Aureimonas sp. SA4125: one gene and its partner. The protein of the gene in region 2 interacts with the protein of the main gene of each other region in a pairwise test. Links are inferred from orthologs where the notes say so. Each region holds a gene or a part of one and is shown on either strand. Other genes may lie near its edges.

Region 1 (6,358 bases), 2.7 Mb from region 2 along the record:
CGCCACACGGCCATTCCTTTCCCCGGCGGGCCATCGCCCGAAGCTCACATGCCGAATGTCTGTCGCTGATCTCCGGAGCCATGAACCTCTCCCTCATCCCGTCCAGGATAAGGGAATCACCGCCGCAAATACCAAGAAAATCACGCCACAGTCAGGTCATCCGCTACGCGCTGCAATAATCATGCCAGTGTATTATCGTTAAATAATTCCACTAAAAATATTTCAAATTTTCGTATCGCGACATGCATAACGTTCGCTTGAAATTAATGGCGTGTAAATGAGATGATGATGGATTTTCAGAAGTAACGCCCAGAACGCAATTGCTCAGAATTGGCTTTCGATCTCGTCAGGCTTAAGAGATGAATGTCATTGAACAGAATTCTGGTATTCTGTTTCATTCCAGGCACGTCCGCTGTAATTACCCACCCCCGCATTCCGTAGAATGTCAGGCGCCTACCGTCTCGAGAATTGTGTTGAAGACGTTGCCCCCTTGGCGCAGCCGGGCGGTATCGACGACGGTTCGGATGTCAGCTTCGCCTTCGGCGGCCCACATGGATCGATAGCCGTTGGTGACCTTGCGCTGGATCACGGCCGGTCGCAGGGCGCGCTCGCAGCCGTTGTTGGTGGCCTCGACCATCCCGGTCCAGAGAGTGAAGGTCAGGAGCTGGTCGCGCGCTCGCCTGAACTTGTGCTGGACCACTCGAGCGAAAGGGCAGGAGGTCGGTGCGGCGAGGATCTCGGAAAGACTTCGCTCCAGTGCACGGCGCTTGGCGACGATGGTCGATGCGGCGAAGGTCGTGATGCCGCTGGCCAAAGCGAAAGCCTTGGACAGCCAGATCCGCAGCCGCGACGGCAGCAGATCCTCGCCCGCCTGTTCGGCGTAGGCGACGTCGCGGGCCAGATGAGCCAGACAGGTCTGATGGGCGTCGGCATGTCCCTGCTGGGCAGAGTAGCGATCGGAACACCAGACCTTTGGCCGGTGCCCGTCCATCAGGGTCCTGACCACGATGGCACCACGGGTCGGAGCGGCACGATGGACGACTGCGTCATCGCAGCGAAACACCCATTGGAAGGCGTTGCTGCCTTCGATGCGAACGCCGGTCTCGTCCGAGGCCACCACCTTGGAGCGGCGCAGGGCGGCAATGGCGAGATCGCGGTCGGCGACGAAGGTGCCCTGCGCCCGGCGCAGCATGTTCATCAGCCCGCCCTGGCTGATCTGCAAGCCGAAGAGATCGGCCAGAGCTTTCTGAAGCCGTTCATAGGACAGGGCCTGGAAGGTCTTAAGATAGGTCGCCACCGCATGCAGCCGCGGCCCGAACGGCGTCCCCCTTGCCGCATCGGGCAATCCCGCTGAGACAAGCGTGCCGCAGGAAGGACAACAAACCGAAAGCCGGCGATGACGCGTCACGAACGGCTTGATCTCCGGCAGATCGACCGTCTCGTACGTGCCGCCGATCTCCGCGGGAAGGCTATCGGCCAGGGCTGCCTGGCAGCAGGAGCATTGCTCGGGACGGTGATCGACGAGCCGATCGAAATCCTCACCCATCGCTCGGCTGTGGCCTTCGTGACCGGGCTTGGCGCCGCCAGGTCTTGCCTGCTCACGGCGCTCCTTGCGGTCACTAGACGGAGGCTTCGAGGATGTGCGTGACGTCTTCTCCGGACGCTGAATCTTCAGCACCAGATCGATCAACTCTTCCTTCGTCAGACGCTGCAAATCACCGCGATCCATCCGTCCATGGATTCAGGGAATTCGGCCCGTGACAAGGGGGTGGGTAATTACCGTCCGCTGTCGGGTGTGATGAACAATGCCCCCAGCGTCTTGAATGGGTCGAAAGCTGCCAGAAGTTTATTGCTGACACCATCGCAACCCCCCTCAATCCAGATGAAACACTTCCTCCAGCATCGCCCACCATTCCCCGGCAGCGCGCCCCTCGCGCGGCACCTGCATCGGGTCGGTGATCTCCCACCAGCGCTGCGTCTCCGGGTCGGCGGCGATGGCGCGCTGGTCGGCGGCGTGGTCGCTGCCGTGGTATTCGTAAGTGCCGAAGAGGCGGTTTTCCGGCTCCTGCAGGAAGATCGAGTAGTTCTTGATGTTGTACTTCGACAGCGTCGCCAGAACGCTCGGCCAGACCGCGGCGTGGATGCGCTTGTACTCGTCGATGCAGTCGGGCTTCAGCCCGATCGTCATGGCGTAGCGTTTCACTCTGCTTCTCCTGCCGTGCGGACGAACCGGTCCATCAGACCTCGATCATGATCTTCAGCACGTCGGCACGGTGCATGTCCCAGTAGGGCAGGGCCTTGTCGGCGTCGGTGAAGGCAAAGGTCCGGGTGATCAGCCGGTCGGCGGTCTCGCCCATGGCTTCGAGGCAGGCGGCGGCGGCGGAAAAGTCGGCGAGGGTCGCGTTGCGCGAGCCTGAAATGTCAAGCTCCTTGAGGTTGAAGAGCTGCGTCTGGTAGCTGACCGGCGCCTTGCAGTAGCCGATGTAGACGACGCGGCCGCAGAAGCAGGCAAAATCGATCGCCTCGGTGAAGGTCTCGGGCACGCCGACGGCCTCGATGACGACGTCGAAACCGTCGCCGCCGGTGATCCGCTGGACCGCTTCGGCCTTGTCCCCGCTGGCGGCGTCGATGCTGTGGGCGGCGCCGAAGTCGCAGGCGAGCGCCAGCTTGTCCGCGGCGATGTCGAGGGCGGTCACTTCCGCTCCCTTGGCGAGCGCGCCGAGAACGGCGCCCATGCCGATCATGCCGCAGCCGATGACGAGCACGCGGTCGTTCGCCGTGATCCTGCCGCGCTCGACGGCGTGAAACCCGACCGACAGCGGCTCGATCAGCGCGAGGTGGCGGGGCGCCAGGCGCTCGTTGACGATGACCTTCTCGAAGGAGAGCGTCAGCCGCTCCTTCAGCCCGCCATCCTGCTGCACGCCGAGCGTGCGGTTGAAGCGGCAGGCGTTCGTGCGGCCCTTGCGGCAGGACGAGCACGTGCCGCAGTTCGTATAGGGCAGGACCGTGACGCGGGCGCCCACGGCATAGCCGGCCGGCACGCCGTCGCCGACGGCGACAATCTCGCCGCCGATCTCGTGGCCGGGAATGCGCGGCAGCTGCACCAGCGGGTTGAGGCCGCGAAAGGTGTTGAGGTCGCTGCCGCAGAGGCCGACATGGCGGATCGCGACGACGATCTCGCCCGGTCCCGGTGCCGGCTCGTCGATGGAGCCGAGCCGGGTCTTTCCGACCGCGTCGATGAAGAGTGCCTGCATGGGGTGCTTTCGAAACTTTCGTGGGACCCGTCCGGCGACCGACGACCGTCAGCGGCCGCTAGCGGCTCCTAGCGGCTGCGGCGGCGCAGCTGGTCGAAGAAGACGATGACGATGATGAGGACGCCGGTGATCACCCGCTGCCAGAACGAATTGACGTTGAGGAGATTGGCGCCGTTGTTGATGGTGGCGAGGATGAAGGAGCCGATCAGCGGTCCGTGCACCGAGCCGACCGCGCCAAAGAGGCTGGTGCCGCCGATCACCGAGGAGGCGATCGCCTGGAGTTCCCAGCCCTCGGCCTGCGTCGCATTGCCGATGCCGATGCGCGCGGCCAGGAGCACGCCGACGAAGGCGGCGCAGACGGCCGAGAGCGAGTAGGCGACGTAGATCATCGTCGACACTTTCACGCCCGACAGGCGCGCGGCTTCCGGGTTCGACCCCACGGCGAAGAGATAGCGGCCCCAGCGGCTCATGTGCAGGAAGATGAAGGCCGGCACGGCGACGAGGACGACCATCCAGAAGAGGTTCGGCAGGCCGAGGAAATCGCCGCGCGAAAAGGCGTTGAAGGCCTCGTTCTTGATGTTGATGGTCGAGCCGTTGGTGATGAGGAGGCCGACGCCGCGCAGCGAGGTCAGCGTCGCCAGCGTGATGATGAAGGGCGGCAGGCCCATGCGCACGATGGCAAAGCCGTGGAAGAGGCCGATGGCAAGACCCAGCAGCAGCGTCGCGCCGACCGCCACCCAGATCGGGAAGCCTGCCTCCAGCATCAAGGCGACGATCACCGTTGAGAAGCCGACGATCGCGCCGACCGAGAGGTCGATGCCGGCGGTGATGATGACGAAGGTCTGGCCGAGCGCCAGGATCGCGATCATCGAGCCCTGGCGCAGCAGGTTAGCGATGTTGTTGGCGGTGGCGAAGTTCGGCGTCGCCACCGTCAGGATCAGGCAGAGCAGCAGGAGGAAGCCGAGCAGGGTCAGCGCGAAGAGAAAGCTGTAGTTCCGTCTCGCGACGGACGGGGCCAGCGTGGCGTCGGTCGTCATGGGCGTTTCCTCAGGCAGAGCGGGCATGCTGCCCTCGTTGTGGCGGGGCAGGGATTTGGGGCGGTCGGCGGAAGGCGGGTGGGGTCACGGGGTCACACGCCGATCGCCTGCGCCAGGACTTCCTCGTGGCTGCTCTTCATGAAATCGTTGGAGGCGACGAGCCTGCCGGAGCGGAAGACGTGCAGCCGGTCTGACAGTTCGTAGACCTCGGGCAGGTAGGAGGAGATGAGGATGATGCCGGCGCCGCGCTTCAGGAGCGCGCCGAACAGGCGGTAGATCTCGGCCTTCGTGCCGACGTCGACGCCGACCGTCGGCTCGTCGAAGATGAAGAGCTCGGCGCCGTGGTTCAGCCATTTGCCGATGACGATCTTCTGCTGGTTGCCGCCGGACATGGAGGAGGCGAGCGAGTGCCGGCTCGGCGTCTTGATGCCGAGGCTCTTGATCTGCTCGTCGGCGGCCTCCGCTTCCAGCTTGCGCGACACGGTGAGCCCCCGCGTCAGCCGCTCGTAGATCGGCAGGTTGAGGTTGAGGCCGATCGGCAGGTTCATGCAGAGGCCCTGGTCGCGCCGGCTCTCCGGCGCCAGCGCGATGCCGAGGCCGATCGCCTTGCGCTCGCTCGAGATGTCGACCTTCTCGCCCTTCCAGAAGGTCTCGCCCTTCGTCTTGGCGGTGCGGCCGTAGAGGCCCATGACGAATTCCGACCGCCCGGCGCCGATGAGGCCGTAGAGACCGACGATCTCGCCCGAGCGCACCGACAGCGAGACGTCGGAAAAGCCGGGTCCGGAAAGGTCGCGGACGTCGAGGATGGTCGCGCCCAGCGCGATCTTTTCCTTGTGGTAGATCTGTTCGAGCGAGCGGTTGATCATCAGCGCCACGAGCTCGGCGTCGTTGGTCTCCGAGATCATCCGCGTGCCGACATGGACGCCGTCGCGCAGCACCGAGACGCGGTCTGCCAGCTCGAACACCTCCTCCATGCGGTGGCTGATGTAGACGATCGTCACCCCGTCCGCCTTTAGCCGGCGGATCAGCGTGAACAGCTGGTCGGCCTCCTGGCGCGTGAGATAGGCGGTCGGCTCGTCGAAGATGAGGAATTTCGTGCCGCGCAGCGAGGCCCTGGCGGTGGCGACCAGCTGCTGCTGGCCGATGGTCAGCGAGCCCAGTTCGGCGCCCGCCGGCAGGCGAAAACCCATGTCGTCGAGGATCGCCTGAGCCGCGCGGGTCATTTCGCGCTTCTGCAGGAGGCCGTATCGGACCCTCTCGTCGCCGAGAAAGATGTTGGCGGCGACCGACAGGTGCCGGCAGAGCACCACTTCCTGGTGAACCGCATTGATGCCGAGGTCGATCGCATCCTGCGGAGTGGCGAGTGCCGCGGGGCGACCCTGCCAGATGACGTCGCCGCTCGTCCGGCGGATGACGCCGGTGAGGAGCTTGATCAGCGTCGACTTGCCCGCGCCGTTCTCGCCGACGATGGCGTGGATCTCGCCGGCCTCGAAGGCAAGGCTGAGGGGCTTCAGAGCGAGGACCTGCCCGTAGCTCTTTTCGAGGCCCCTCAGTTCCAGAATGGGCGCGCCGGGAGGCGCGGTCGCGTCAGCCGGGGAGCCGTGGCTCCCCGGACGCAAGATGGTCTTTTCTGTCACGCGCGCTCCTCCCGGCGTTCCCTTGATGAACGAAGGCTCAGTTCACTTTGGGATTGAGGAGTTCCTGCGAGCGCGGCTCTTCCATGTTGGCGGTGGTGATGAGGTTCGCGCCGGTGTCGACGTTCTTCTCGACCGTCTCGCCCTTGGAGACGGCGAGCGCCGTCTTGATGCCGTCATAGCCCATCCGGTAGGGATCCTGGACGACGAGGGCCGAGATCACGCCTTCCTTCAGAAAGCTGACCAGCTTGTCGTCGCTGTCGAAGCCGACCAGCGCGACCTTGTCCTGCGCCTTGTTCTCGGCGACCGCCTGGCCGGCACCCTGAGCCATGATGAGGTTCGAGGCGAAGATCCCGACGAGGTTCGGGTTGGCTGTCAGGAGATCGGTCGTGATGTTGAGGCCGGTCGAGGCCTGTCCGTCGGCATATTTGTC
Region 2 (6,382 bases):
CGAGCGTCAGGTCGCCGTTGGTGAGGCCCGTGGTGAGGCTCGAGAGGTAGTCGGCGGTCGGATATTCGACGCTATAGCCGAGCTTTTCCAGGATGCCGCCCATGATCTTGGCGTTGAGGTTGACGCTGGTCCAGTCGAACAGCGCGATCTTGATCGGATCGGGGGACTCCGGCACCTGCGCCTGCGCCGGGCCATGGCTCATGGCGGCAGCAAACCCCAGAGCGCCAAGAGAGAGTTTCAGAGACTTGCAGATGCTCGACATACCAGATTTCCCCATGGTGCAAACTGACGTTCATTCCCGTGTCGGTAGTCTTCAATCTCCTCAATTGCCGGCTTTTTACTGAACCCGCAGTATTGTCTTCAGAAACCCGTTGCGAAATCCACATTGTTGCAACGCCACATGAATCCTGCGCAGTCGCCCGCGGTGCCGATGGAGCGAGAAAACCGGGCCGCCGGCCGCCGCGACATTCATCCGAAGAAAATTTATATACCATCAGTAATCATCCGCAATGGCCGGTCGGCGGCAAATCAGCATTTCCGCAGGTGATCAGCCGCAGCCAACACAAATTCAGGAACCTCCGCCTGCGGCATGGGCACGGTGATTGCTTTGGGGCAGGCGGTGCGCATGAACTGCGCAATGATTTCGTAAATACTCAGGAGCGGGATACACAGTGAAAGCCGACAGCGTCCGGGATTTCGACAAGGCAGCAAAATCGCAGGTTGTCGTGCCGGTCCCGGCTCTCGCTCCAGGCTGCACTTGCCGAGGTCTTCGCCCCCCGATAACCTTCCGAAAGGACATGAGAGGCCCGCCGAAGAGCGCGCCCCGGTCCATCAGGGGAGGAAAATCCATGTTGAACAGGCGTACATTCCTGCTGTCTTCGGTTGCCGTCGGCGCTCTCGCCGCAACCGGCGCCGTCGCCCATGCCGCCGACGGTGAACTGAGCGTTTTGGCTTCCGTGCCGAGCCTCAGCTTTCCGTTCTTCGTCCACATGCTGAACCAGATCAAGGTCGAGGCGACCTCGATCGGTGGCATCAACCTGATCGAGAGCGACGGCCAGAATTCCGCGCCCAAGCAGACCGGCGACGTCGAGGCGGCCATCGTCCAGAAGGTCGGCGCCATCGTCATCTCGCCGCTCGACGTCAACTCGCTGGCGCCAGCGGTCGAGCAGGCGGTCGCCGCCGGCATCCCGGTCGTCACCATCGACCGGCGCGTCGACGGCGTCGAGGGCATCCTCGCCCATGTGGGTGCCGACAACGCCAAGGGCGGCGAGGCGCAGGCGCAAGCCATCATGGCGGCCTTCCCGGACGGGGCGACGATCTTCCACTTGCAGGGGCAGCCGGGGGCAGGCCCCGCCATCGACCGCAACAAGGGCGTCCATGCCATCCTCGACGGCCAGGACAAGTACAAGATCGTCTTCGAGCAGACCGCCAATTTCGCCCGCGCCGAGGCGTTGTCGGTGACCGAGGCGGGGCTGGCGGCCAATGGCAAGCCCGACGTCATCGTCTGCGCCAATGACGACATGGCGCTCGGCGCGATGGAAGCGGCGGCGAGCGCCGGCTTCACCGACATCAAGATCTACGGCTTCGACGCGTTGCCCGAGGCACTCGTGGCGGTCCGCGACGGCAAGCTTGCCGGCACGGTCGAGCAGTTTCCGGGCGAACAGTCGCGCCAGGCGCTGCGCATCGCCGTCGACTTCGCCAAGTCCGGCACGAAGCCGGCGGAAGCGGTGATTCTCCTCACCCCGATCGTGATCGGCAAGGACAATCTCGACAAGGCCGAGCGCATCGGCGAGACGACCTAGCCGCAGCCTGGCCTGCCGGGCGCGCCGCCTTTCGGCGCGCCCCCCTGCGGCTCCATCGAGGCTTTCGCCCATGACTTCACCCGCCACGGCGGTGCCTTTGGCCGTCCGGCCGGATCGGCCGCTGCTCGAGATGCGCGGCATTGCCAAGCACTTTTCCGGCGTCACCGCGCTCGACGACGTCTCGTTGACCCTGAACGGTGGCGAGATCCTCGGCCTGATGGGCGAGAACGGCGCCGGCAAGTCGACGCTTCTGAAGATCCTTTCCGGCGTGCAGCCGCCGTCGAGCGGCACCATCCTGATGGACGGCCAGCCGGTCGAGATCGAAAGCCCCCAGGCGGCGCGGCGGCTCGGCATCGTCACGATCTACCAGGAGCTCAGCCTGATTCCGACGCTCTCGGTCGCCGAGAACATCTTCATCGGCCGCGCGCCGCTCGGACGGCTGGGACTGGTCGACTGGCGCGCCATGCGCGCCGACGCCCGCGACATCATCGCGCGCGTCGGCCTCACGCTGGACCCCCAGACCCCGGTCTCGGCCCTCTCCGTCGCCGAGCAGCAGATGGTGGAGATCGCCCGGGCGCTGTCCTTGTCCTCGCGCATCATCGTCATGGACGAGCCGACCTCGGCGCTGTCGGAAAGCGAAGTCACGCGGCTTCTCTCCATCATGGACCGGCTGCGCGGCGAGGGCGTCGCGATCATGTTCGTGACGCACCGGCTGGAGGAGGCGTCCACCATCTGCGACCGGATGACGGTGTTGCGAGACGGACGCCTTGCCGGCGAACTCGTGCGGGACGGCGCGCCGATTCCGCTGCCGGCGATCATCGAGAAGATGGTCGGGCGGGCGGCGTCCGAACTCTATGCCCGGCCGGCACAGCGCAGCGCGGCGGGCGCGGTGCGGCTCGAGGTCCGCGGCCTGAAGACCGTGCGCGACCCCGAAGCGCCGCACGCCATCGTTCTCGACGGCGTCGACCTCGACCTGCGCGCCGGCGAGATCCTCGGCATCGCCGGCCTCGTCGGTTCCGGGCGGACGGAGCTCGCGCGCGCCATCTTCGGCGCCGACGCCATCGCCGCCGGCACGCTCCGGCTCGACGGCGAGGCGATCACGCCGCGGTCCCCGGCCGATGCGATCGCGCTCGGCATCGGTCTCGTGCCGGAAGACCGCAAGCACCAGGCGATCTTTCCCGCCCTCGGCATTCTGGCCAATTTCTCCGTCGCGTCGCTGAACGCCTATTCGAACTGGATGGGCGTCATGGCGGAAAGGCGCGAGCAGGATGAGCTCGGCAGCTACCGCAAGCTCCTCAACATCCGGATGGCCCATGCCGGCCAACGCATCGACGGCCTCTCCGGCGGCAACCAGCAGAAGGTGATCCTGGCCCGCTGGCTGGCGCGCGATCCGAAGGTTTTGATCGTCGACGAGCCGACGCGCGGGGTCGATGTCGGCGCCAAGGCCGAGGTCCACCAGATCCTCGTCCAGCTCGCCGCGCGCGGCATCGCGGTGATGGTGATCTCCTCGGAACTGCCGGAGATCCTCGCCGTCAGCGACCGCATCGTCACCATGCGGGCGGGCAAGATCACCGGCGAGATGGCGGCAGCCGAGGCGAGCGAGGACCGACTGATGGCGCTGATGGCGCTGGACGGCAGAAAGGGACGGCATCATGAGCTCCACTAGCGGCCTTCGGCGGCAGACGGGCCCGAACTTCTTCAAGATCCTGATGCGGTTCGGGCCGCTGATGTTCCTCTTTGCGCTGATGCTGGTCTTTGCCCTCCTCAACCCGAATTTTCTCAATCCGGTCAACCTGTTCAACGTCATGCGGCAGATTTCGATCACCGGTCTGATCGCGCTCGGCATGACCTTCGTCATCCTGACGGCGGGCATCGACCTCTCCGTCGGCTCGCTCGTCGCCTTTTCCGGCATGGTCGCTGCCATCGTCGCCAAGGGCGGCACAGCCAACACGCTGTCGCTCGGCGCCAGCGCCGGACAGGGTTTTGGGTGGTTCGCGGCGCTCCTGGCGGCGCTTCTCGTCGGCACGCTCGCCGGCGGTGTGCAGGGTCTCGTCATCACGCGGCTGAAAGTGCCGCCCTTCGTCGTGACGCTCGGCGGCCTCACCATCTTCCGCGGACTGACACTGACGCTCTCGAATGGCGGGCCGATCTCGGGCTTCGATGCCTCGATGCGGTGGTTCGGCAATGGCATGATCGGCCCGGTGCCGGTGCCGGTGATCATCTTCGCGCTCGCCGCCGTGCTCTGCCATCTGGTGCTGCGCTATACGCGCTACGGCCGGGCGGTCTACGCCGTCGGCGGCAATGCCGAGGCGGCGCGGCTGTCGGGCCTGCGCGTCGATGCCATTCTCGTCTCGGTCTATCTGATCGTCGGCTTCTTCAGCGGCCTGGCCGCCTTCGTCCTGGCCGCCCGTCTCAATTCCGCCGAGGCAGTCGCCGGTATCGGCTATGAACTGACGGTGATTTCGGCCGTTGTCATCGGCGGCACCAGCCTTTTCGGGGGCATCGGCAGCGTCGGCGGCACGGTGATCGGTGCCGCGCTGATCGGCGTCCTCGTCAACGGGCTCGTCCTCAACAACGTCTCGTCCTACACGCAGCAGGTGGTGATCGGCCTCATCCTCATCGGTGCCGTCGCCTTCGACCGCTGGCTGAAATCGCGCGCCCGGGGATAGGCCGGCGGGCAGGGCTTCCCGCCCGGTGGGGTCAGGCGGGCGCCGGCGACGCGAGCGTTTGTATCGCGCACCCTCATGACAAAGCGGCGGCGGGGCCGACCCCCGCCGCCGCTTGCGCTGACAGTGCCGTCGATCAGGCCGCGTCGGCGGCCGGCTTGGCGACGATGTGCTGGAACACCTCGAAACCCTCGAACTCGGGATGGCCGATGTATGTCGGCGCGCGATCGCGCGTGTTGCCGCGCGCGTGGGCCGCGCGGAACGCTTCCGACTTCGTCCAGGCCTCGAAATCCGCCTTGGTGTGCCAGAGCGTGTGCGAGGCGTAGAGCACGTATTCCTCGCGGTCCGGGCCGCGCAGCATGTGGAATTCGGCAAAACCCGGCAGGCCCTGCAGATGGCTCTCGCGCTCCAGCCAGATCTTCTCGAAGGCCTCGGTCGAGTCCTTGGCGACCTTGAAGCGGTTCATGGCGATGAACATGGGTGTTCTCCCTTAGGGTATGTGGTCTCGGCGGGAATGTCTGGCCTGGGGCCGGCCCGCTAGAACTGGAAGCTGACGGTCGCCTTGAACGTGCGGCCCGCCTCGGTGAAGTATTCCTTCGGCAGCGTGGTCGAGTCCGGAATGTCGAGCGCGTCGTAATACGTTTCGTCGAACAGGTTGTAGACTCCAGCCTTGACCTTGGCGCCGGCAAGCTGGTCGGGTGCCCACCAGCCGGTGACGTCGACGATGCCGTAGGCCGGCGTCTTCGACAAGTCGTTCTCGGCCTTGTCGCGCTTGGCGGCGGCGGTGAGGATCACGTCCGCGCCGTAGATGTCGGTGGCATAGCCGAGGCCGAGAATGCCCTTCACCGCCGGAATCGAGTTGAGATGCTCGTCGGTGTCGCGGTCGCGACCGACATAGGCGGCGAGCGAGGCCGAGGCATGCCAGCCCGATTCCAGCCGGAAATGGGCCGAGGCCTCGGCGCCGTAGATCTCGACATTGGCGCGGTTGACGTAGCCGGTGATGCCGAAGGGATAGAGGCCGGCGGGAAGGCCGACACTGGCGGGGGAGACCGAGACAGTGTCGATGAAGTTCTCATAGCGGTTGTAGAAGGCGTTGACCGAGCCGCCGAAGGTCTCGTCACCGAGCTTGGCGCCGATCTCGAAGCCGTTGCTCGTTTCCGGCTCGAGGCTGGCATTGCCGAGCGAGAGATAGGTTCCGGGGCCACCATAGCTGAGGTAGAGCTCCGTCGCGGTTGGCGCGCGGAACCCTTGCGCCCATTGGGCGAAGAGGGTCACCGCATCGGCCGCGTCCCATTCGGCCCGCAGTTTCGGCGACAGGGCAGAGTCGCTGGATTCCTCCGGCAGTCCCGTATAGGTCGCGTTGGCGAGAAAGCCGTCGGTCTCCTGAGGCGTCTGGCGATACCAGTCGTAACGCAGCCCCGGCGTCACGCGGACCTTGCTGTCCAGGAGGGCGATCTCGTCCTGGATGAAAAGGCCGACCGTTGCCCCGTCGGTCTCCGGCATGTCGGCCTGGTTGGTATGCAGGAAATTGCAGGTGAAGAAGCGCGGCGGATAAGGTGGTGCAGGGCACGTGTCTTCGCCGCTCGAGAACTGCGACGCCTCGCTGCCGAAAATCTCGCCGCCGATGCTGACGCCGTGGGAGATGCTGCCTGTGTCGAAGCCGGCGAGCAGGCTGCCATTGATGCCGTAGGTCGTCTCCTCCCGCTGGCTGTTGCGTCGGTAATCGCCCGCCGGCGTGCTCAGCCGATAGGCCGAGAAATCATCGTCGATCGACTGGCGCTGCCAGTAGATGATCGCCTCCGCCGCCTTGATCGTGCCGTCGGTTTCTTCTGGCGCATACTCGTAATTGGCCGAAAGGCGCTCGCGTTTGTTGCTCTTGTCGCGGGTCGGGGTTCTGGCCGTGTAGTCGTAGGT

What was found.
Region 1: the proteins of Sa4125_RS16175 (region 2) and Sa4125_RS03340 interact in binary tests that used the Escherichia coli proteins (3 or more experiments, as listed by UniProt). The link is inferred for Aureimonas sp. SA4125 from one-to-one orthologs.

The regions. Positions count from the first base shown.
Region 1 is NZ_AP025032.1:732,343-738,700, forward strand. The notes cover bases 2,308-5,210. They hold Sa4125_RS03340 (ABC transporter permease), read right to left. Parts: upstream 4,292-5,210; coding sequence 3,323-4,291; downstream 2,308-3,322. Other genes in these bases: Sa4125_RS03335 (zinc-binding alcohol dehydrogenase family protein), read right to left, coding at 2,308-3,254; Sa4125_RS03345 (sugar ABC transporter ATP-binding protein), read right to left, coding at 4,384-5,210. In the rest of the region: Sa4125_RS03325 (IS66 family transposase), read right to left, coding at 446-1,729; Sa4125_RS03330 (L-rhamnose mutarotase), read right to left, coding at 1,874-2,203; more of Sa4125_RS03335, read right to left, coding at 2,238-2,307; more of Sa4125_RS03345, read right to left, coding at 5,211-5,913; Sa4125_RS03350 (ABC transporter substrate-binding protein), read right to left, coding at 5,966-6,358. UniProt on the Escherichia coli protein: Part of the ABC transporter complex RbsABC involved in ribose import.
Region 2 is NZ_AP025032.1:3,412,020-3,418,401, reverse strand. What follows is about bases 1,244-4,170. They hold Sa4125_RS16175 (sugar ABC transporter ATP-binding protein), read left to right. Parts: upstream 1,244-1,872; coding sequence 1,873-3,468; downstream 3,469-4,170. Other genes in these bases: Sa4125_RS16170 (ABC transporter permease), read left to right, coding at 3,455-4,170; Sa4125_RS16180 (substrate-binding domain-containing protein), read left to right, coding at 1,244-1,802. Also shown: Sa4125_RS16190 (ABC transporter substrate-binding protein), read right to left, coding at 1-262; Sa4125_RS16185 (hypothetical protein), read left to right, coding at 301-675; more of Sa4125_RS16180, read left to right, coding at 849-1,243; more of Sa4125_RS16170, read left to right, coding at 4,171-4,471; Sa4125_RS16165 (antibiotic biosynthesis monooxygenase), read right to left, coding at 4,605-4,946; Sa4125_RS16160 (TonB-dependent hemoglobin/transferrin/lactoferrin family receptor), read right to left, coding at 5,006-6,382. UniProt on the Escherichia coli protein: Part of the ABC transporter complex RbsABC involved in ribose import. Responsible for energy coupling to the transport system.